2 regions of the Shinella yambaruensis genome follow, and region 2 is predicted to be linked to the other one. Evidence: riboswitches for the same ligand, from Rfam matches in the RefSeq annotation. Region 2 holds a riboswitch; the other holds the start of a gene.
What was found. A riboswitch is a leader RNA that binds a small molecule or an ion and turns the genes downstream of it on or off. The one in region 2 is predicted to bind S-adenosylmethionine.
Positions count from the first base shown of each region.

Region 1: linked by a shared signal. The riboswitch ahead of WMC41_RS00720 (O-succinylhomoserine sulfhydrylase) and the one ahead of metA (homoserine O-acetyltransferase MetA) in region 2 are both predicted to bind S-adenosylmethionine.

Region 1 is NZ_CP150638.1:129,064-140,016, reverse strand. Features, by position in the region: gene WMC41_RS00735 (ABC transporter substrate-binding protein) at 87-1,319, opposite strand; gene WMC41_RS00730 (ABC transporter ATP-binding protein) at 1,342-2,484, opposite strand; gene WMC41_RS00725 (2'-deoxycytidine 5'-triphosphate deaminase) at 2,671-3,780, opposite strand; SAM riboswitch at 3,943-4,021, shown strand; gene WMC41_RS00720 (O-succinylhomoserine sulfhydrylase) at 4,065-5,249, shown strand; gene apaG (Co2+/Mg2+ efflux protein ApaG) at 5,376-5,768, shown strand; gene WMC41_RS00710 (Hsp33 family molecular chaperone) at 5,953-6,945, opposite strand; gene argF (ornithine carbamoyltransferase) at 7,306-8,217, opposite strand; gene WMC41_RS00700 (aspartate aminotransferase family protein) at 8,245-9,435, opposite strand; gene WMC41_RS00695 (GcrA family cell cycle regulator) at 9,859-10,389, shown strand; gene phoB (phosphate regulon transcriptional regulator PhoB) at 10,536-10,953, opposite strand, start outside.
Region 2 is NZ_CP150638.1:3,988,006-3,998,958, reverse strand. Features, by position in the region: gene prmC (peptide chain release factor N(5)-glutamine methyltransferase) at 1-546, shown strand, start outside; gene WMC41_RS19555 (DUF4167 domain-containing protein) at 875-1,537, shown strand; gene clpB (ATP-dependent chaperone ClpB) at 1,789-4,395, shown strand; gene WMC41_RS19545 (thiamine diphosphokinase) at 4,541-5,200, shown strand; gene WMC41_RS19540 (ABC-F family ATP-binding cassette domain-containing protein) at 5,204-7,030, shown strand; gene WMC41_RS19535 (hypothetical protein) at 7,159-7,404, shown strand; SAM riboswitch at 7,505-7,582, shown strand; gene metA (homoserine O-acetyltransferase MetA) at 7,643-8,566, shown strand; gene WMC41_RS19525 (GNAT family N-acetyltransferase) at 8,570-9,022, shown strand; gene WMC41_RS19520 (aldose epimerase family protein) at 9,117-10,133, shown strand; gene WMC41_RS19515 (methyl-accepting chemotaxis protein) at 10,376-10,953, shown strand, end outside.

The sequences.
Region 1 (10,953 bases), 750 kb from region 2:
CACTCCCCCAAGACTTCGCCTGGAACGAAAAGGGTGGCTTGCCCCCTCCTCCCCGGCGGGGAGAAGGGGGACAGCGGCAAGGCCGCCTATTTCAGGAAGCGTTGCGAGCGCTTCACGGCATCGTCGAGATGCGCCTTGGCATTGCCCTGGTCGATCATCGTCGCCTCGATGGCGCGGGCGAGATTGTCCTGCACCTTGCCCCAGTTCCGGTTCTTCAGGAATGCATGGGTCTCGATATCGGAGGTCGCGAGGATGTCGAAGAACGGCTTGTAGACCGGGTCGCTGGTCATGCCCTTCTCCTCCGCAACGCTGGTGCGGACCGGAAGGTCGTTGGTGCGCATGGCGACCGCCTCCGGCGAGGAGAAGAACTTGACGAATTCCCAGGCAAGGTCCGGCTGCTTGGCATCCTTGGCGATCGACATGGCCGAAACGCCGAGCGCCGAATGGGCCGGCTTGTCGCCGAACTTCGGCAGCGGCGCGACGCCGTAGCCAAAGCCCGCGGCATCGATGCCCGCCTTCGACCACATAGCGCTCTGGAATATGGCGATCTTGCCGCCCTTGAAGAGCGTATCGCCGGACGTGTCATCGCCGAGATGCAGCGTGGCGGCCTCTTCCTTCCTGGCCATGTCGCCGAACATGTCGAGGACCTCCGCGGCCGCATCGCTGTTCATGTAGCCGTCGATCGTCTTGCCGTCGTCGGAGATGTATTTCGTGCCGTTCGACCAGAGGAATTGCTCGAAATCATAGGGGTCCGGCTTGGCATCGACCGCAAAGCCGTAGACCTTGTTGTCCTTGTCGCGGAATTTCGCGGCCTTGGCGCGCAGGTCGTCCCAGGTCCAGCCCTCCTTCGGCTCCTCGACACCCGCGGCCTTGAACATGTCCTTGTTGTAGAACACGACCTGGGTGGTGAAGCCCGACGGCATGCCGTAGGTCTTGCCCTCGACGCGCGTCGTGTTCATCAGGCCTTGCGGAATGTCGTCCGGCTTGATCTCGGCGGCGTCCCTGGCGATCAGGTCGTCGAGCGGCATCAGCGACGTGTAGTATTGCGGGAAGTTCCACATATACATGACGTCGGGCGGGCTGCCCGCGCCGAAGGCGGCGACGAGCTTCTGGTCGTAGCCGTCGGCATAGGGCTCGACCTGCACCTTCACGCCCGGATGCTTCTCCTCGAATTGCTTCGCGATCGCCTGCTGGATGGCGAGGCTCTCGTCGGAATCCCAGGTGGCGAAGCGCAGCACCTCTTCGGCGCGCGCCGAGACGCTGCCCGCCAGCAGGAAGGCGGCCAGCGAGCCGGCGATGACTGTCGTGTTCTTCCTCATTCCCATTTCCTCCTTTGACGGGTCAGGCGACCCGCTTGCCCTTCTCGTTGACGATGAGCGCCTCGGTCTCCGCATCGAGGCGGCGGCGCACCGCCCGGCCTTCCGCGTCGAACAGGTAGCAATGCGGCGCGGGCAGCCTCAGATGGACCGTCTCGCCATTCGCGACCGGATGCGTGCCGCGCACCACCGCCGTCATGTCGCGGCCATCCTCGAGGCTGAGATGGACATGGCTTTCCGTACCGAGCCGTTCGACGAGGCGGACGATGCCTGTCAGTTCCCCTTCGCCGGGCGGGACGATCTCGATCCTGTCCGGCCGGACGCCGAGGGTAACCTTGCCGTCAATCCTCGGCGCGGCTTCCGCCTCGAAGACGACCGGCCGTTTCAGGCCACCGCCCGCCAGCGTGATGTGCACGCCTTCCTGCGCCGCGACCTCCGCCTCCACGAAATTCATGCGCGGCGAACCGATGAAACCGGCGACGAAGAGGTTGGCGGGCTGATAGAACAGCTCCAGCGGTGTGCCGAACTGGCTGACCTTGCCCTTGTCGAGCACGACCACGCAGTCGGAGAGCGTCATCGCCTCGACCTGGTCGTGGGTCACGTAGATCATGGTCGCGCCGAGGCGGGCGTGCAGGGCGGCAAGCTCGACGCGCATGGTGACGCGCAGGCCCGCGTCGAGGTTCGACAGCGGCTCGTCGAGCAGGAAAAGTTTCGGCTCGCGCACGATGGCGCGGCCGATGGCGACGCGCTGGCGCTGGCCGCCCGAGAGCTGGCGCGGCTTGCGGGCAAGCAATTCCTTGATGCGCAGGATGTCCGCGGCGCTTTCGACACGGCGGTCGATCTCGTCACGCTTCATGCCGTTCAGCGCCAGGCCGAAGGAGAGGTTCTTGCGCACGTTCATGTGCGGGTAGAGCGCATAGTTCTGGAAGACCATGGCGATGTCGCGCCTGGCGGAAGGCACATGGGTGATATCGCGGTCGCCGAGGCGGATGGCGCCGCCGTCCAGTTCCTCCAGGCCGGCGATGGAGCGCAGCAGCGTGCTCTTGCCGCAGCCGGAGGGGCCGAGGAAGCAGACGAATTCACCATCGGCGATATCGAGGTCGATGCCCTTCAGCACCTCCAGAGCGCCAAAACCCTTGCGGAGATTCTCGATGCGGATCGATGCCAACGACGTCCTCCCTGTCGGCGAAACGTCCGGGCTCCCAGCCCTTGTTAAACGTTTATATCATAATAAAAACGTTTAACTTCATTTGTAAAGCGGAAAATGAAACGAACGAAACTCCCCGCCGGAGCCTATCGCCACGACAGGGAACCGGCCGCGATGCAGCCGGCGCACGCCCTTGCGGGAGCAGCGTCATCCGGCGCGGAAATGTTTCGACAGCTTCAGGCCCTGTGCCTGATAGTTGGAGCCAAGGCCGGAGCCGTAGAGCCCCTCGGGTGCGTCGAGCATGTGCTCGTAGACGAGGCGGCCGACGATCTGGCCGTGCTCGAGGATGAAGGGCACCTCGTGGCTGCGCACCTCCAGGACGGCGCGGCTGCCGGAGCCGCCGGCCGGGGCATGGCCGAAGCCGGGATCGAAGAAGCCGGCATAGTGCACGCGGAACTCGCCGACGAGCGGATCGAAGGGCGTCATCTCGGCGGCATAGAGCGGCGGGACGTGCACGGCCTCGCGGGAGACGAGGATATAGAACTCGTCGGGATCGAGGATCAGTTCGTTGCGGCCGCGGCTGAACAGCGGCTCCCAGAAATCGAAGATGTCGTGCTGGTTCTTGCGGTCGACATCGACGACGGAGGTGTGGTGCTTGCCGCGATAGCCGATCAGCCCGTCCGGGCCGGTGCCCTTGAGGTCGATGGAAAGCGCGATGCCGCCGCCGGAGACGTTCGGCGTCTCGCTGGCGACGAGCGTATCCGTGCCGTGGAGGGCGAGCAGTTCGCCTTCGCCGAGCAGGGCATTGCCCTTGCGGAAACGGATTTGCGACAGGCGCGAGCCGCGGCGCACGACGATCGGGAAGGTGCGCGGCGAGATTTCGAGATAGAGCGGGCCGGAATAGCCGGCGGGGATCTTGTCGAATTCCTGCGCACGATCGGTGATGACGCGGGTGAAGATATCCAGGCGGCCGGTGGAGCTCTTCGGGTTGGCCGACGCCGCCAGCTCCGCCGGCAGGTCCAGGCTCTCCATCAGCGGCACGATGTAGACGCAGCCCGTCTCCAGCACCGCGCCCTGCGTGAGGTCGATGACATGCAGCTGCAGGCGGTCGAGCTTGTCGGCAACGAGGTGGGACGGCCCCGGCAGGAAGCTTGCCCGCACACGGAAGGCTTTCGCACCGAGCCGCAGGTCGAGGCTGGCCGGCTGGATCTGGTCGTCATCCAGCACCGTTTCGCTCGCCAGCCTGCCGCTGTCGAACAGGCCGCGAATGGCGTTGTCCGCCAGAATGCCCGTGCTGCGTGTCGCAGAACCACCCATCGTCATACCGTCCCGTCAGAGCAGCGGGCCGGATGGTCCGGCCGTCTGCTTTTCGTATCGCTTCTTCCGAAAACCGATGCCCACGTTTCGGAACAATACCCGGAAGGCCCGCACAAAACCAAAAGCCGCCAATTGACGCAAGCGCGGGGGCGCAGTATTAGCAGATTATCCCGTGGTGATTTGGCCGGCCGGCTTGCAGCCACGTAAAACAAGTAGCTAAAAAGGCCGGGTTCGAAACCGGCCTGCTTTTGCGGCCGGTTTTTTTGTTTGAAGGCGACGATCACATGAGCAAGTCCTGGCGCCCCGCCACCCAACTCGTTCACGGCGGAACCACCCGCTCCCAGCACGGCGAAACCGCAGAGGCAATCTTCCTGACGCAAGGCTTCGTCTACGACACCTCGGCGGCGGCCGAAGCCCGCTTCAAGGGCGAGACGGACGGTTTTATTTACGCCCGATACGGCAGCCCGACCAACGACATGTTCGAAAAGCGCATGTGCATGCTGGAAGGCGCCGAGGATGCGCGTGCCACCGCATCCGGCATGGCCGCCGTCTCCGCCGCGATCCTCTGCCAGCTCAAGGCCGGCGACCATATCGTCGCTGCCCGCGCGCTCTTCGGCTCCTGCCGCTGGGTGGTCGAGACGCTCGCGCCGAAATACGGCATCGAATGCACGCTGATCGACGGCCGCGACCTCTCCAACTGGGAAAAGGCGATCCGGAAGAACACCAAGGTCTTCTTCCTCGAAAGCCCGACAAACCCGACGCTGGAAGTGATCGACATCGCCGGCGTCGCACGGCTCGCCAACCAGATCGGCGCCAAGGTCGTCGTCGACAACGTCTTCGCGACGCCGCTCTTCCAGAAGCCGCTGGAGCTCGGCGCGCATGTCGTCGTCTATTCGGCGACGAAGCATATCGACGGCCAGGGCCGCTGCCTCGGCGGCGTGGTGCTGTCGGACAAGGCGTGGATCGACGAGAACCTGCACGACTATTTCCGCCACACGGGCCCGGCCATGTCGCCGTTCAACGCCTGGACGCTGCTGAAGGGCATCGAGACGCTGCCGCTGCGCGTCAAGCAGCAGACGGAGAATGCCAGCCGCATCGCGGACTTCCTCGCCGACCGGACGGAGGTCGCCCGCGTGATCTATCCGGGTCGCAAGGACCATCCGCAGGCCGATATCATCTCCAAGCAGATGTCGGGCGGCTCGACGCTCGTCTGCTTCGAGCTGAAGGGCGGCAAGGACGCGGCTTTTGCGCTGCAGGACGCGCTTGAGGTGGTGAAGATCTCCAACAATCTCGGCGATGCCAAGAGCCTCATCACCCATCCGGCAACGACGACGCACAAGAACCTGACGGACGAGGCACGCGCCGAGCTCGGCATTTCGGCCGGCACCGTGCGCTTTTCGGCCGGCATAGAGGACAGCGAAGACCTCATCGAGGATTTTGCCCGCGCGCTCTCCAGGATCAGGGCCTGAGCCCTTCGCCCCATCGCTGGACAAATGCGGAAGCACCGGCCGAGGAGGCCGGTGCTTTCTTTGCTTATCCTTGACGAAACCACATTCGTGTAGAATAGCAGAAGCTAATCAGTTCAAGGCTTGCCCATGTATCGTGCGCTGACCCGCGACATCGAAGTGACCGTAGAGCCGTACTATCTGGCCGACCAGTCCGATCCCGACGACAGCCGCTATGTGTGGGGATACCGGGTGGTCATCGCGAACCATTCCGACGTCGCCGTGCGGCTGATGACACGCTACTGGCACATTACCGACCAGAACGGCCAGGTCGACGAGGTGAACGGCCATGGCGTGATCGGCGAGCAGCCGGTGCTGCGCCCCGGCGACACCTACGAATATTCCTCCGGCTGCCCGCTCGAAACGCCCTCGGGCATCATGTTCGGCCGCTATCGCATGGAAGCGGAAAACGGTGAGGCGTTCGATGTGGCGATACCGGCCTTTTCGCTGGATACGCCGGGGCAGGCGCGCACGCTGAACTAGGCGCGGAGAAGATCGCCCCTCATCCGGCCTGCCGGCCACCTTCTCCCCGCAGGCGGGGAGAAGGGACCAAGCCGCCTTGTTTTCCTGAAATCAAGACCGTGAATAAAGGATGAAACTTCGCATCCTTCCCTTCTCCCCGCTTGCGGGGAGAAGGTGGCGGCAGCCGGATGAGGGGCGAGCGTCCCTACTGCGGCAGGACTTCCGCCGCCTCGAAGCGGTAGGTCGTCGAGCAGAACTCGCAGGTGACCGCGATCTCGCCCTTGTCGTCCGCCGTGTGCGCGATCTCCTCCGCGCTGAGACCGGAAAGAACGCCCTTCAGCTTCTCGCGCGAACAGGAGCAGCGGTCGAAGACCTGCTGCGGCTGGTAGACGCGCACGCCCCGCTCGTGGAAGAGGCGGAACAGGAGCCGTTCGGTGCCGACATTGGGATCCGTCAGCTCGTCGGCATCGATCGTCTCGACCATGGCTTTGGCTTCGGCCCAGTTGTCATCATCGGCGATCTTGTGGCCGGCTTCCTCGCCGTCGCCGCCCGGAAGGTCCGCCTGGCGCATGCGCTCCGGCGCCTGCGGCAGGAACTGCGCGACCATGCCGCCCGCACGCCAGCGATGGCGCGCCTTGCCGGCGGCATCGCGGTCGTAGAGCTCGGCGACGCCGAGGCGCACCTTGGTCGGGATCTGCTCCGACTGGCGGAAATAGACGCCGGCGATCTCTTCCAGCGTATGGCCGTCGAGCGGCACGATGCCCTGGTAGCGCTGGGTATGGGCGCCCTGGTCGATGGTGAAGGCGAGGATGCCCTTGCCCAGAAGCTCGTGCGGCTCCGTCGCGCCGACCGAAATCGCGGCGTCGAGCGCGGCCTGGTCGAAGCGAGCATAGGCGCGCACGTTCTCCGGCGCGGCGAAATCGGCCACCAGCAGGTCGACGGGGCCGTCGCCCTTGGTCTGGACGATCAGCTTGCCCTCGAACTTCAGCGAGGTGCCGAGCAGCACGGTCAGCGTGATCGCCTCGGCGAGCAGCCGGGCAACGGGCGCGGGATAGTCGTGCCGGCCGAGAATGCCGTCGAGCATCGGGCCGAGCTGCACGGCGCGGCCGCGCACGTCGAGACCCTCCACCTGGAACGGCAGGACATGATCATCGCCGGCAAAGCCGGGTTCACCGAGTTTCAGGGCATTTTCCGCCATCATCATCATTCTGCTCCTTGCACGCTTCGGCGCCGCCGAGGCCATGGGCCCGGCCTGCTTCCGACAGGCGTTCTACCGTGATACCGCGCTCGCTCCTACCCGATCATTCCATACCGGACGGGCATGCGCCAGAGAAAGCGCCTTGCGGCGCCCGGACTGCTGATAACGTCCGCAAACCTCTCCTCCGTCACGGTCGGGTCTGACCCGACCATCCACGGCCGCGGGTGCCGTGTGGATCCCCGGGTCAAGCCCGAGGATGACGACAGAGAGTGGGCGATGCTTATCAGCAAACCAGGCGCCTCGCGGCGCTCCGTGATGGCCCCTAGATCGTGTTGCCGGGGGCGCTTTTCAAGGTCGGCGTCAGACGGCCCCGAAGCACCAGGCGAGGATCGACTTCTGCGCGTGGAGACGGTTCTCCGCCTCGTCGAAGACCACGGATTGCGGGCCGTCGATCACCTCGTCGGTCACTTCCTCGCCGCGGTGGGCGGGCAGGCAGTGCATGAAGAGCGCATCCTTGTTAGCGCGCGCCATCAGCTGCTTGTTGACCTGGTAGGGCTGGAAGATGTTGTGGCCGCGGGCGCGGTGCTCCTGGTTCATCGAGACCCAGCAGTCCGTGACGATGAGATCGACACCATCGACGATCGCCTCCGGATCATGCCCGAGCAAGATGTCGCCGCCGTTGTCGCGCGCCCAATTCAGGATCTTGTCGTCGGGCTCCGAGCCCATCGGCACGGCCATCTTCATCTTGTAGCCGAAGCGGGCGGACCCCTCGACGAAGGAATGCAGCACATTGTTGCCGTCGCCCGTCCAGGCGAAGGTCTTGCCCCTGGTGGAGCCGCGATGCTCCTCGAAGGTCATGATGTCGGCCATGATCTGGCAGGGATGCGTCAGGTCGGTCAGGGCGTTGATGACGGGCACGGTGGCGTGCTCGGCAAGCTCCAGCAGGCGGGCATGGTCCGTCGTGCGGATCATGATGGCATCGACATAGCGCGAGAGGACCTTGGCCGTGTCGCCGATCGTCTCGGCGCGGCCGAGCTGCATTTCCGTGCCCGACAGGAACAGCGTCTCGCCGCCGAGCTGGCGCATGCCGACGTCGAAGGAGACGCGCGTGCGGGTGGAAGGCTTCTCGAAGATCATCGCGAGCATCTTGCCGGCGAGCGGCTTGGCTTCGGTGCCGGCCTTGCTGGCGGCCTTGCGCGTGTGCGCATCGTCCATGATGACGCGGAGATCGCTTTCCGAAACGGCGGAAAGGTCGAGAAAATGCTTGGCCATGATATGTCCTGTCTGTCCGTTCGCTGCTTACGCGGCCTTGGCGGCCGTCAGCTTTTCCGCCGCCCGCTCGATGCGGGCAAGCCCCTCGCGCGCCTCTTCGGCGGTCACGGTCAATGGCGGCAGCAGCCGCAGTACGTTGTCGCCCGCCGGCACGGCCAGCAGGTTTTCCGCCCGCACGCCCTTCAGCAGGTCGGCGACCGGGATCTTCGCCTTGATGCCGAGCATCAGGCCCTCGCCGCGAATGTCCTCGATGACGTCGGGGAAACGGTCCTTCAGCGCGGCCAGCCCCTGGCGGAAGACGAGCGCGACGTCGCGCACATGCTCGAGGAAACCGTCTTCCAGCACCACGTCGAGCACGGCATTGCCGACGGCCATGGCGAGCGGGTTGCCGCCATAGGTGGAGCCGTGCGTGCCGGCGACCATGCCGGCCGCCGCCTCGTTCGTGGCAAGGCACGCGCCGAGCGGGAAGCCGCCGCCGATGCCCTTGGCGATCGCCATGATGTCGGGCGTGACCCCTGCCCATTCATGGGCGAAGAGGCGCCCCGTGCGGCCGACACCGGTCTGCACCTCATCCAGGATGAGCAGCAGGCCGTATTCGTCGCAGAGCTGGCGCAGCTCCTGCATGAACTCCTTCGACACCGGGCGCAGCCCGCCCTCGCCCTGCACCGGCTCGATCAGGATGCCCGCCGTTTCCTCGGTGATCGCATCCTTGACGGCCGCGATATCGCCGAAGGGAACCTTGAGGAAGCCCGGCGCCTTGGGGCCGAAGCCCTCGATATACTTCTCCTGACCGCCGGCGGCGATCGTCGCGATCGTGCGGCCGTGGAAGGCGCCTTCGAAGGTGATGATGTGGTACTTGCCGGCATGACCCTTGGCGAAATGGTAGCGCCGCGCCGTCTTGATCGCACATTCCAGCGCCTCGGCGCCCGAATTGGTGAAGAACACCTTGTCGGCGAAGGTTGCCTCCGTCAGCCGGCGGCCAAGGCTTTCCTGGCCCGGAACCTCGTAGAGGTTCGACAGGTGCCAGACCTTGTCGGCCTGGTCCTTCAGCGCGGCGACGAGATGGGGATGTGCATGGCCCAGCGAATTGACGGCGACGCCGGCGGCAAAATCGAGATATCGCTCGCCATCCTCGGTGATCAGCCACACGCCCTCCCCGCGCGTGAACCTGAGCGGCGCACGCATATAGGTTTCATAGAGCGGCGCGACATCGGCCATGCACGGATCCTCCGAAAAGAGATGCGGAAAAACAGGAATGCGGCTTGACTTTTCCGGGCTTCAGAAAAACCAAAAGCCGCCTTTCGGCGGCATGCCGCACTATCGGCATTTCCCATTGGGATGTCAACAAAATCGCGCCCGAAATGGCGCTGAACATCCCGCAAGGTGAGGATTCGCGGCACGCACGGAAGGTGTCTCTATCGAGTCACACCCGACCAGCAAGTTGGGGAAAACTCCGAAATCGATTCGCCCGGATTCCGGCGACTCTTGTCACAGAGTCCACCGGTCTCTAGGTTGAAGACCAATTACTAGACTGCATGCGGCGGAACTAGTCACCAAAAGAGTTAGGGCGTTCAGGTTCCGGACCCGTCCGGAACACGACGAGGGATTCCCGCATCCTGGGCGCCGAGCGGAGACGAAAACATGAACTGGACAGACGAGCGCGTCGAGAAACTCAAGAAACTCTGGAGCGAGGGCTTGAGCGCGAGCCAGATCGCGGCGCAGCTCGGCGGCGTCAGCCGCAACGCAGTCATCGGCAAGGTGCACCGGCTGAACCTGCCCGGCCGCGCCAAGGCCGGCGGCACGCAGGCCGCGGCACGCCCGAAGCGCCCGGCCCCGGCGACGCCGCGCCCGTCGAATTTCACGGCCCGTCCGGTCACCACCCGTGCCGTCGCCCGGCCGGCCGGCAACACCATCCCCAAGGAAGAGATCGATTTCGAGACGCAGGCCGAGCAGCTCCCGGTTCCGGCCAACGGCAACAACGTGGTCGTGCCGATGTCGCGCCGGCTGGAGCTGACCCAGCTCACCGAACGCACCTGCAAATGGCCGATCGGCGACCCGCTCAACGACGACTTCCACTTCTGCGGCAACGAGTCCCCGGACAACTCGCCCTACTGCACCTACCACCAGCGCCTCGCCTACCAGCCCTCGGCCGAGCGCCGGCGGATGCGGTAACGTTTCCCACGGCAGGACATGCGATGCGGGCCCGAAAGGGTCCGTTTTCGTTTGCGGCGCAGGATAGCCCCTCATCCGCCGGCCCCGCACAAACGCAAACAGGCCCCTGAGGGCCCATTTCCGTCCTTGGGAGGAATCCCGTTCGCTCAGGCCTCCAGTGAATAGCCCGCGCCGCGCACGGTGCGGATGACGTCCTGCATGTTGGCGAAGTTGAGCGCCTTGCGCAGGCGCCCCACATGCACGTCGACGGTGCGTTCGTCGACATAGATGTCGTGGCCCCAGACGCCATCGAGAAGCTGCGAGCGCGAGAAGACGCGGCCGGGCGAGGTCATCAGGAATTCCAGGAGACGGAACTCCGTCGGGCCGAGGCGGACCTCGCGGGTGCGGCGGTGGACGCGGTGTGTCTCGCGGTCGAGCTCGATGTCGCCGCAACGCAGCACCGTCGAGACAACCTCGGGCTTGGCCCGGCGCAGCATCGCCCGCACGCGGGCGACGAGTTCCGGCGTCGAGAAGGGCTTGACCACATAGTCGTCCGCGCCGGTGGCAAGGCCGCGCACGCGCTCG
Region 2 (10,953 bases):
TATGCGGAGAAGATCGTGGGCGCGACGGGCGGCTGCCGCATCCTCGATCTTGGCACCGGAACGGGCGCGATCTGTCTTGCCCTTCTGGACCTCGTGCCCGGGGCGACGGGCGTGGGGGCTGATCTTTCGGCCGGGGCCCTTGAAACGGCGCGGCGCAATGCCGATATCAACGGTGTCGCGGATCGCTTCGAAGCGGTCGAGAGCGACTGGTTTGCAGCCGTGACCGGGGCCTTCGACATCATTGTGTCAAACCCGCCCTATATCGTCCGCTCCGTGGTCGGAACGCTGGACGACGAGGTCCGGCTCCACGATCCGATGCTGGCGCTGGATGGCGGGGAAGATGGGCTCGACGCCTATCGCGCCATTGCTGCCGGCGCGGGCGCTTATCTTCGGGAAAACGGCCTGGTGGCCTATGAGATCGGTTACGACCAGAAGGATGAGGTCACGGCCATCATGCGCGAGAAGGGTTTTTCGCGGATCGAGGCGATCAAGGATCTCGGCGGCAATGACCGCGCCCTTGTCTTTATAGCAGCGGTTGCCCGGTGATTTGCTGCGCAAGCACAGTAAATTCTGCGACCGCAAAGAAAAGGCTTGGAATCGGGAAAGAAGCGGGATAGGTTGCGGCCACGCACTGGGCAAGCGGTCATGGCACAGAGATTCGTTCCTGCATGACCCGATCGCGAGGATTGCTCTCTCGAAGAGTTGCTAGGGTTGAAGACTGCCTAGTGCGGGTACCTGTTAATTTGACGTCTTACGGCGACAGGACCACCGACCGGCGTGGTTTGCCCGCGGGTAAGGATGCTTGATCTGGCGTGTCCCGATCAGGCGTGCAGACACATGATCATCAAGACACGATACGTTAGGTGAGTGACATATGAGGCCAGGACAGCAAAACAAGCGCGGCCGCGGGCGTAACAACAACAATAACAACAACAATAACAACAACCAACACCGCAAGGGCGGCAATCCCCTGACGCGGACCTATGACAGCTCGGGTCCAGACGTGAAGATCAGGGGCACGGCCCAGCATATCGCCGAGAAGTACGCAGCGCTTGCCCGTGACGCCCAGAGCGCCGGCGACCGCGTCATGGCGGAAAACTATCTCCAGCATGCCGAGCACTACAACCGCATCATTGCCGCCGCCCAGGCGCAGATGCAGGACCGCTTCCCGCGGGACGAGCGCTCGGACAATGCCGACCGGACGGATTTCAACGATCGCGACGGTTTCGAGCGGGACGCCGACGAGATCGATTCGACGGCCGTCGACGAGCCCGCAGCCGTTGCGGCCCCGGTTGCCCCGGCCCCCGTCGCCGAGCAGCCCGTCATCGATGGCACCGGCCCGCAGCCGATCATCGAAGGCACGCCGGCTGAAGTTTCGCTCGAAGACGAGGCTGCGGCCCCGGCCGCCGGCCGCGCGCCGTCGCGCCGCCGCAGCACGCCTCGCCCGCGCCGTCCGCGTCGGGGCGAAGCCCAGGCCGCCGGTGACGAGGCGCAGCCCGCCGGCGATGAGGCTCCGGCCCTCGAAGCGTCGGAATAATCGCCTCCACCATCCCTGAAGAACCCGGCCTCGTGCCGGGTTCTTGCGTTTTGCAAGGCGCCCGCGAAAAATCTCCGGCGGCGGCCAGGCGCTCCCTTTAATTCCAGAAAACCCTCCACCATATTCGTTTCAAGCGGTTGACCGGTCGCGAGGCCGGGGGATCGCATGCATGACAGGCTCGCCTGATGGGAGCCTTATCCTGAAACGTCGACCGGTGCCTCGAAGGGCCGGCCGAGTCCTGGAGGTGAATGATGAACATTGAAAAATACTCCGAACGCGTTCGCGGCTTCCTGCAGTCCGCCCAGACGAAGGCGCTGGCCGACGGCAATCCGCAGTTCACGCCCGAACACGTCCTGAAGGTGCTGCTCGACGACGAGCAGGGCATGGCGACGTCGCTGATCGAGCGGGCCGGCGGCAATGCGCGCGACGTGCGGATCGCCAACGACGCCGCGCTTGCCAAGCAGCCGAAAGTTTCCGGCGGCAACGGGCAGGTCTATCTCTCCCAGCCGCTTGCAAAGGTTTTCTCCACCGCCGAAGAGGCCGCAAAGAAGGCCGGCGACAGCTTTGTCACCGTCGAACGCCTGCTTCTGGCGCTCGCGATCGAAAAATCCGCGGCGACGTCCGAGATCCTGGCGAAGGCCGGCGTGACGCCGGGCAAGCTCAACCAGGTCATCAACGACATCCGCAAGGGCCGCACCGCCGACACGGCGAGCGCGGAGCAGGGTTTCGATTCGCTGAAGAAGTTCGCCCGTGACCTGACGGCCGATGCGCGCGAAGGCCGGCTCGACCCGGTGATCGGCCGCGACGACGAAATCCGCCGCACGATCCAGGTCCTGTCGCGCCGCACGAAGAACAATCCGGTCCTCATCGGCGAGCCCGGCGTCGGCAAGACGGCGATCGCCGAGGGCCTTGCGCTCCGCATCGTCAACGGCGACGTGCCGGAGAGCCTGAAGGACAAGAAGCTGATGGCGCTCGACATGGGCGCGCTGATCGCCGGTGCGAAATATCGCGGTGAATTCGAGGAGCGCCTGAAGGCCGTCCTTGCCGAAGTGCAGGCGGAAGACGGCGAGATCATCCTGTTCATCGACGAGATGCACACGCTAGTCGGCGCCGGCAAGGCGGACGGGGCGATGGACGCCTCCAACCTGCTGAAGCCCGCGCTCGCCCGCGGCGAGTTGCACTGCGTCGGCGCGACCACGCTCGACGAGTACCGCAAGCATGTCGAGAAGGACGCAGCGCTTGCCCGCCGGTTCCAGCCCGTCATGGTGGACGAGCCGACCGTCGAGGACACGATCTCGATCCTGCGCGGCCTCAAGGAGAAGTACGAGCAGCACCACAAGGTCCGGATTTCAGACTCGGCCCTTGTTGCCGCCGCGACGCTCTCCAACCGCTACATCACGGATCGCTTCCTGCCGGACAAGGCGATCGACCTGATGGACGAAGCCGCCTCGCGGCTGCGCATGCAGGTGGATTCCAAGCCGGAGGAACTGGACGAACTCGACCGCCGCATCATCCAGCTGAAGATCGAGCGCGAGGCCTTGAAGAAGGAGACCGACCGCTCGTCGCAGGATCGACTTGAAAAGCTCGAGCTCGACCTTGCCGCGCTGGAAGAGGAAGCCGCCGCGCTCACCGCGCGCTGGCAGGCGGAGAAGTCGAAGCTCGGCCGTGCCGCGGACCTGAAGCGTCAGCTCGACGAACTGCGCAACGAACTGGCGATTGCCCAGCGCAAGGGTGAGTTCCAGCGCGCCGGCGAGCTTGCCTACGGCATCATCCCGAAGCTCGAAAAGGAGCTGGAGGAGGCCGAAGGCCGCGATGCGGGCGACGTCGATCCGATGGTGCAGGAGGTCGTGACCGCCGATAACATCGCCCATGTGGTCTCCCGCTGGACGGGCATTCCCGTGGACAAGATGCTGGAGGGCGAGCGCGACAAGCTCCTGCGCATGGAAGACGAGCTCGGCAAGTGGGTCGTCGGTCAGGGGGATGCCGTCCAGGCGGTCTCCCGCGCCGTCCGCCGCGCGCGTGCCGGCCTGCAGGATCCGAACCGGCCGATCGGCTCGTTCATCTTCCTCGGGCCCACCGGTGTCGGCAAGACGGAGCTGACCAAGGCGCTTGCCCGCTTCCTCTTCGACGACGAGACGGCGATCCAGCGCATGGACATGTCGGAATACATGGAGAAGCACTCCGTGGCCCGGCTGATCGGCGCGCCTCCCGGCTATGTCGGCTATGAGGAAGGCGGTGCGCTCACCGAATCCGTCCGCCGCCGGCCCTATCAGGTCGTGCTGTTCGACGAGATCGAGAAGGCGCATCCGGATGTCTTCAACGTGCTCCTGCAGGTCCTCGACGACGGCCGCCTGACCGACGGTCAGGGCCGTACCGTGGACTTCCGCAACACGATGATCATCATGACCTCGAACCTCGGCGCCGAATATCTGACGGCGCTGGGCGAGAACGAGGACAGCGACAGCGTCCGCGACCAGGTCATGGACGTCGTCAAGATGGCGTTCCGGCCGGAGTTCCTGAACCGGGTGGACGAGATCATCCTGTTCCATCGCCTCCGGCGGTCGGAAATGGGCGCGATCGTCGATATCCAGCTCACGCGTCTGCGCAAGCTGCTGGAAGATCGCAAGATCGTGCTCGACCTCGACGAGGACGCCGTGCACTGGCTGGCCGAGAAGGGCTACGACCCGGTCTATGGCGCGCGTCCCCTCAAGCGGGCGATCCAGAAGCACCTTCAGGATCCGATGGCGGAGAAGATCCTTGCCGGCGAGATCCCGGACGGCTCGACCGTCAAGGTGACCGCCGGTTCCGACCGGCTGCTCTTCTCGCCGCGGGGTGCCGCGGCAAGCAAGGCCGCCTGAGGCCGGTTCCGGTCCTGACGAGAACGAAGCGCGGGCTCTGCCCGCGCTTCTTGCGTTTCATGCCCTTCCGCCGGCCACGCCTTGCCTTCGGCCGCAAAATCTTTCCCTTTCCGCAGAACATGCGCTAAGGGCATCAGCCATGACCATGCCGGTATCGACAGACCCGAAATTCGTCGTCCTTCTCGGGGGCGCGCTCATCGTGACGCCGCGTCTTCGCGCGGACATGGCTGGCGCGCGCGTCGTTGCGGCGGATGGCGGCATGCGGCATGCGGCAAGCCTCGGCACCCTGCCGGAACTCTGGGTGGGCGATTTCGATTCGACCCCGCCGGAGCTTGTCGCCGCCTGGCCGCAGGTCGAGCGCCAGCCCTATCCCGCCGCCAAGAACGAGACCGACGGGGCGCTTGCCGTTTCGGTCGCGGCCGAGCGCGGGGCACGCGCCATCCTGCTCGCCGGCGCGCTCGGCGGGGAGCGCAGCGACCATGCGCTGATGCATCTCCTCCATGCCGTCTCGCTGGAAGAGCAGGGGTTTACCGTGAAGCTCACCTCCGGGGAGGAGGAGGCCTGGCCATTGCTGCCGGGCCGTCGCGACATCGACCTGCCGAAGGGGAGCCTTTTCTCCGTTCTCGGCCTTGCGCCCCTTTCCGGTCTCACCATCGACAATGCGCGCTATCCGCTGAAAGACTTTTCGCTGCCCTTCGGCTCCTCGCGCACCATTTCCAACGTGGCGGAAGGCCCGATCCGCCTTTCGCTCGCCGCCGGCCGCGCCATTCTCATCGCCCGGCCCTACGACCTTTCAGGAGCCTGACCCTTGGCACCGCCCATTCTCAAACTCGATGACATCTTCCTCAGCTTCGGCGGTACGCCGCTGCTTGCCGGCGCCAGCCTGCAGGTGGAGCCGGGCGACCGCATCTCGCTCGTCGGCCGCAACGGCTCGGGCAAGTCGACGCTGATGAAGATCGCCGCCGGCCTTGCCGAGGCGCAGTCCGGCGAGGTCTTCCGTCATCCTTCCGCGACGATCCGCTACCTGCACCAGGCGCCGGATTTCGACGGCTACGACACGGTCGCGGCCTATGCGGAGGCGGGCCTCGGGCCGAGCGACGATCCCTATCGCGTCACCTACCTGCTCGAACATCTCGGGCTCACCGGCAGCGAGGATCCGAAATCGCTGTCGGGCGGCGAGGCGCGCCGGGCGGCGCTGGCCCGGGTGATGGCGCCGGAGCCGGACATCCTTCTCCTCGACGAGCCGACCAACCATCTCGACCTTCCGACCATCGAATGGCTGGAAGGCGAGCTGCAGTCCACCCGCTCGGCCCTCGTCGTCATCTCGCACGACCGCCGCTTCCTCGAAAAGGTGTCGAACGCAACCGTCTGGCTCGATCGCGGCCAGTCGCGGCGGCTCAACCGCGGCTTCGGCCATTTCGAGACCTGGCGCGACGAGGTGCTGGAGGCCGAGGAGCTGGAGCAGCACAAGCTCGGCAAGGCGATCGAGCGCGAGGAGCACTGGCTGCGTTACGGCGTCACCGCCCGCCGCAAGCGCAACATGCGCCGCCTCGGCGCACTGCATGATCTGCGCGCCCGCTATCGCGGCCACAAGGGGCCGCAGGGCAGCGTGCAGGCCAGCGCCTCCGATGCGCAGGAATCCGGCAAGCTGGTGATCGAGGCGGAGAAGATCACCAAGGCCTATGGCGAGCGCACCATCGTCGCGCCGTTCTCGATCCGCGTCCACCGCGGCGATTGCATCGGCCTCGTCGGCCCGAACGGCGCCGGCAAGACGACGCTGCTCAAGATGCTGACCGGGCAGCTGGCGCCCGACAGCGGCACCGTCAAGCTCGGCACGAACCTGGAGATCGCCACGCTCGACCAGCGCCGCGAGGACCTCAACCTCGACGACACGCTCGCCCATTACCTCACCGACGGGCGCGGCGAGACGCTGCTCGTCAACGGCGAGCAGCGGCACGTCACCGGCTACATGAAGGAGTTCCTGTTCCAGCCCGAGCAGGCCCGCACGCCGATCCGCAACCTCTCGGGTGGTGAGCGCGCCCGGCTGATGCTGGCGCGCATCCTGTCGCGGCCGACGAACCTCCTCATCCTCGACGAGCCGACCAACGACCTCGACATCGAGACGCTCGACCTCCTGCAGGAGATCGTCGCGGGCTTTGCCGGCACCGTGCTGCTCGTCAGCCACGACCGCGACTTCCTCGACCGCACCGTCACCTCGACCATCGCGCCCGCCGACCCGGAAAACCCCGACGGTCGCTGGATCGAATATGCCGGCGGCTATTCCGACATGATGGCGCAGCGCCGCGGCGCGATCGAGGAGAAGCGCAAGGCGGAAAAGGCCGAGAAGGCGAAGGCGGCCGAAACGTCCGCCGCGGTCCCGGCGGAGAACAAGGGCAAGGCGAAGCTCTCCTACAAGCAGAAGTTCGCCCTGGAAAACCTGCCGAAGGAAATGGAGAAGGCGGAGAAGGAGATCGCCGCCCGCGAGGCGAAGATGGCCGATCCCGCCCTCTTCACCAAGGATCCCGTCACCTTCAACAGGCTGGCGGCGGAGATGGAAAAGCTGCGCCATTCCCTGACGGCGATGGAAGAGGAATGGCTGGAACTGGAGATGCTGCGCGAGGAACTGGAAGGCTGAAAAGCCCGGGGGCGCCGGGTTCAGCGGGTGTTCCATCCGAAACAGCGCCGCGCCCGGCAATATGGGACAGTCTGATCACTGGATGAGAGGAGCTCATCCTGTAACCCGGAAGAGATCAGGAGAGTCCCATGCGCAAGTTCGTCATTTCCGCCGTCGTCGCCATCGTCGCCGCTGTTTCCTTCGCCGCCCCGTCGCAGGCCGGCTATTACGGTTACGGCCACAAGAGCTACGGCTGGAAGAGCTACGGCCACGGCCATCACGGCTACAAGAAGCATTACCGCGTCAAGCGCCACCATGGTCACTACGGCCATCGTTGGGGCGGCCATTGGGGCGGCAAGGTGTACTACAAGAAGCGCTACTACAGCTACTACTGAGCAGCCGTCTTCCTTCAGGAAGCAAGGCCCGGATGCCTGTCGCATCCGGGCCTTGCCCGTTTCCGGCGGTGGATTGATTCGTGGTGCAAGGAGCGCTATTTAAATCGCTCGTGGTGATTTGGCCGGCCGGCTTGCAGCCACGTTAAACAAGTCGCTAAAGGGCCGCGCGAGGAAAAACCTTCCGTGGACCGGTTGCGACACTGTTGCGGCCGGTTTTGTTTTTTCGATCGAGTGAGACATGCCCATCAAGATTCCCGATACGCTTCCCGCCTTCGAAACCCTCGTTCACGAGGGCGTGCGGGTGATGACCGAGACGGTAGCGATCCGGCAGGACATCCGCCCCTTGCAGATCGGGTTGCTCAACCTCATGCCGAACAAGATCAAGACGGAAGTGCAGATGGCCCGCCTCGTCGGCGCCTCGCCGCTGCAGGTCGAGCTGTCGCTGGTGCGCGTCGGCGGCCACCGGGCGAAGAACACGTCGGAAGAGCACCTGCTTGCCTTCTACGATACGTGGGAGGAGGTGCGGCACCGCAAGTTCGACGGTTTCATCATCACCGGCGCGCCGGTGGAGACGCTCGACTACGAGGACGTCACCTACTGGGACGAGATGAAGCAGATCCTCGACTGGACCGAGACCAACGTGCATTCGACGCTGAATGTCTGCTGGGGCGCGATGGCGGCGATCTACCATTTCCACGGCGTGCCGAAGCACACGCTGGAGGAAAAGGCCTTCGGCGTCTACCGCCACCACAACCGCAAGCCTTCGTCGGTCTACCTCAACGGCTTCTCCGACAATTTCGAGGTGCCGGTCTCGCGCTGGACGGAGATCCGCATCGAGGACATCCGGGCCGTGCCGGAACTCGATATCCTGCTCGATTCCGACGAGACCGGCGTCTGCCTCGTGCAGGAGAAGGCCGGTAACCGCCTCTATATTTTCAACCACGTGGAATATGATTCCACCTCGCTTGCCGACGAATATTTCCGCGATGTCTCGGCCGGCGTGCCGATCAAGCTGCCGAAGAACTATTTCCCGCACAACGATCCGTCGCTGCCGCCGCAGAACCGCTGGCGCGGCCATGCGCATCTGCTCTTCGGCAACTGGATCAACGAGATCTACCAGACCACCCCCTATGATCTGGAAAAGATCGGAACAGGAGCCTGACCCGTGAGCCGTGTCGTCATTCGCCCGCTGCATGAAGATGATGAAGGCGAATGGCGCCGCCTGTGGACCGCCTATCTCGCCTTCTACGAGACGGTGCTGCCGGAGGAGGTCTATGCCACCACCTTCGCCCGGCTGACGGGCGAGGCCGCGGAGGGCGAATATCGCGGCCTCCTCGCCACGCTCGACGGCAAGCCCGTCGGCCTTGCGCACTACCTCTTCCACCGTTCCTGCTGGACGATCGGCAATGTCTGCTACCTGCAGGATCTCTTTGCCGATCCCGACGTGCGCGGTTCCGGCATCGGCCGGGCGCTGATCGAGGGCGTCTATGCCAAGGCGAGGGAGGCGGGCGCGCCGGAGGTCTACTGGATGACGCAGGCGTTCAACGCGACGGCGCGCCGGCTCTACGACCGCATCGCCGACGAGACCCCCTTCATCATCTACCAGAAATCCTTCTGAGTTCGGATTTCGAAAAAGTATGACTTTTCCTGTTGCGAGTGACGAGGAATTGCAGCAGGTTGCCCGGAAAGATCGGCCGACGGAGGAGTGGAGCGTGGGTGCGGAAAATGAAGTGTTCGGCCGTCTGGGGACCGGCGAAGCGGTCGAGCGCGTCACGATCGCCGGCGGCGGGCTGACTGCCCGGGTGCTCACCTGGGGTGCCGTCATCCAGGACCTGCGGCTCGAGGGGCATGATGCGCCGCTCGTGCTCGGCTTCGAGGATCTTCCGTCCTATCTCGACCACTCCCCCTATTTCGGAGCGACGCCGGGTCGTTGCGCCAACCGCATCGCCGGCGGCCGTTTCTCGATCGACGGCGCGGATTTCCAGCTCGAATGCAACGAGCGCGGTGTCACGCACCTGCACGGAGGCAGCGACGGCGTCGGCCGGCAGAACTGGCGGATCGCCGCGCAGGGCGCCGACTTCGTCACCCTGACGCTGACCGATCCCGCAGGCCGCGCGGGGTATCCCGGCAATTGCGCCCTGACCTGCACCTATCGGCTGCCCGGCGACGGGATCCTGTCCGTCCTCTACGAAGCCGTCACGGATGCGCCGACCCCCGTCAACCTTTGCCAGCACAGCTATTTCAACCTCGATGGCAGCGCCGATGCCCTCGGCCATGAGATTCGCCTCAGGGCGGAGCACTACCTGCCCGTCGACGGGAACCTGATCCCGACCGGCGAAATCCGGCCCGTCGACGGAACCCCCTTCGATCTTCGGCAATGGACGCCGCTGCGCCGGCAGACGGAGGAGGGCGGGATCGCCTTCGATCACAATTTCTGCCTCTCGCCGGGCCGGCAGGCCAAACGCCCGGTCGTCGAGGTCCGTAGCCCGCTTTCGGGGGTCTCGCTGGAGGTGTCGACCACGGAGCCGGGCGTACAGTTCTACACCGGCGCGAAGGTCAGGCCGCCGGTCCCGGGGCTCGACGGCCGCAGCTATGGCGCCTTTGCCGGCTTTTGCCTGGAAACGCAGGTCTGGCCCGATGCCGTCAACCACGGCGATTTCCCCGCTGCGGTGCTGCGTCCCGGCGAAACGCTGCGGCAGGAAACGGACTACGCCTTCCGCAAGGGCTGACCTTCGCGAACGGCATTGCCGCAACGCAACAGAATCGAAACCTTTGTAGTGGACAAACTGTTCCATGAGCCTGGAATGATACCGGGACGTGCGGGAGCGAACGCGCCAGGACAGCGCCGGTCGCCCAGGAGCGTATCCGCCTTTCTTTGAATCGCGAAAACGCTCCAACCTTTTGTTTGTCGCAATTCCGCATGCAAAACCGCTTCGCGCCTTTGCCGGAATTGCTCTAGTGGGACCTGTCCATGAAAATTTCGGATCTCTCCATTTCCCGGAAAGTCGGCCTTCTCGTGTTCCTGATGGGCATTGCCGCCGGCACTATCGCCGTCGTCGGCGGGGGCGGGCTCAGTTCACTCGGCTCGGCGCTTCAGGATACCGGCGCGCGCGAGGAGGTGGCCCGCGAGGCCATGGACCTGCGCATCGATGTCATCGCCATCAGCCGCATGACCTACCAACTGGCGATCGCGCCGGAAAAGGCCGCCGACTTTGCCGTCGAGACGGAAAAGCGTGCCAAGGAAATGCTCGATCGCCTGCCGAAGATCGCCTCGACGGCCGATGCCAACGAGCAGAAGTTGCTCGACGGTGTCCGCGCGTCGCTGACGCCCTATTTCGAGGATATCCGCGCCATGGTGGCGATTGCTGGCTCATCGCAGGGCCAGGACCGCGCCGTGATCCTCGCGGCGCTCGACAAGGCTCTGGAGGGCCAGAAGGCCGTTACCGCCGCGCTCAAGGAATATACGACCTACTCTGCCGAAACGCTGTCGCAGTCGCGCGCCGTCGCCATCTCGCGCTCGACGACGACGCAGGCCGTGCTGCTGGCGAC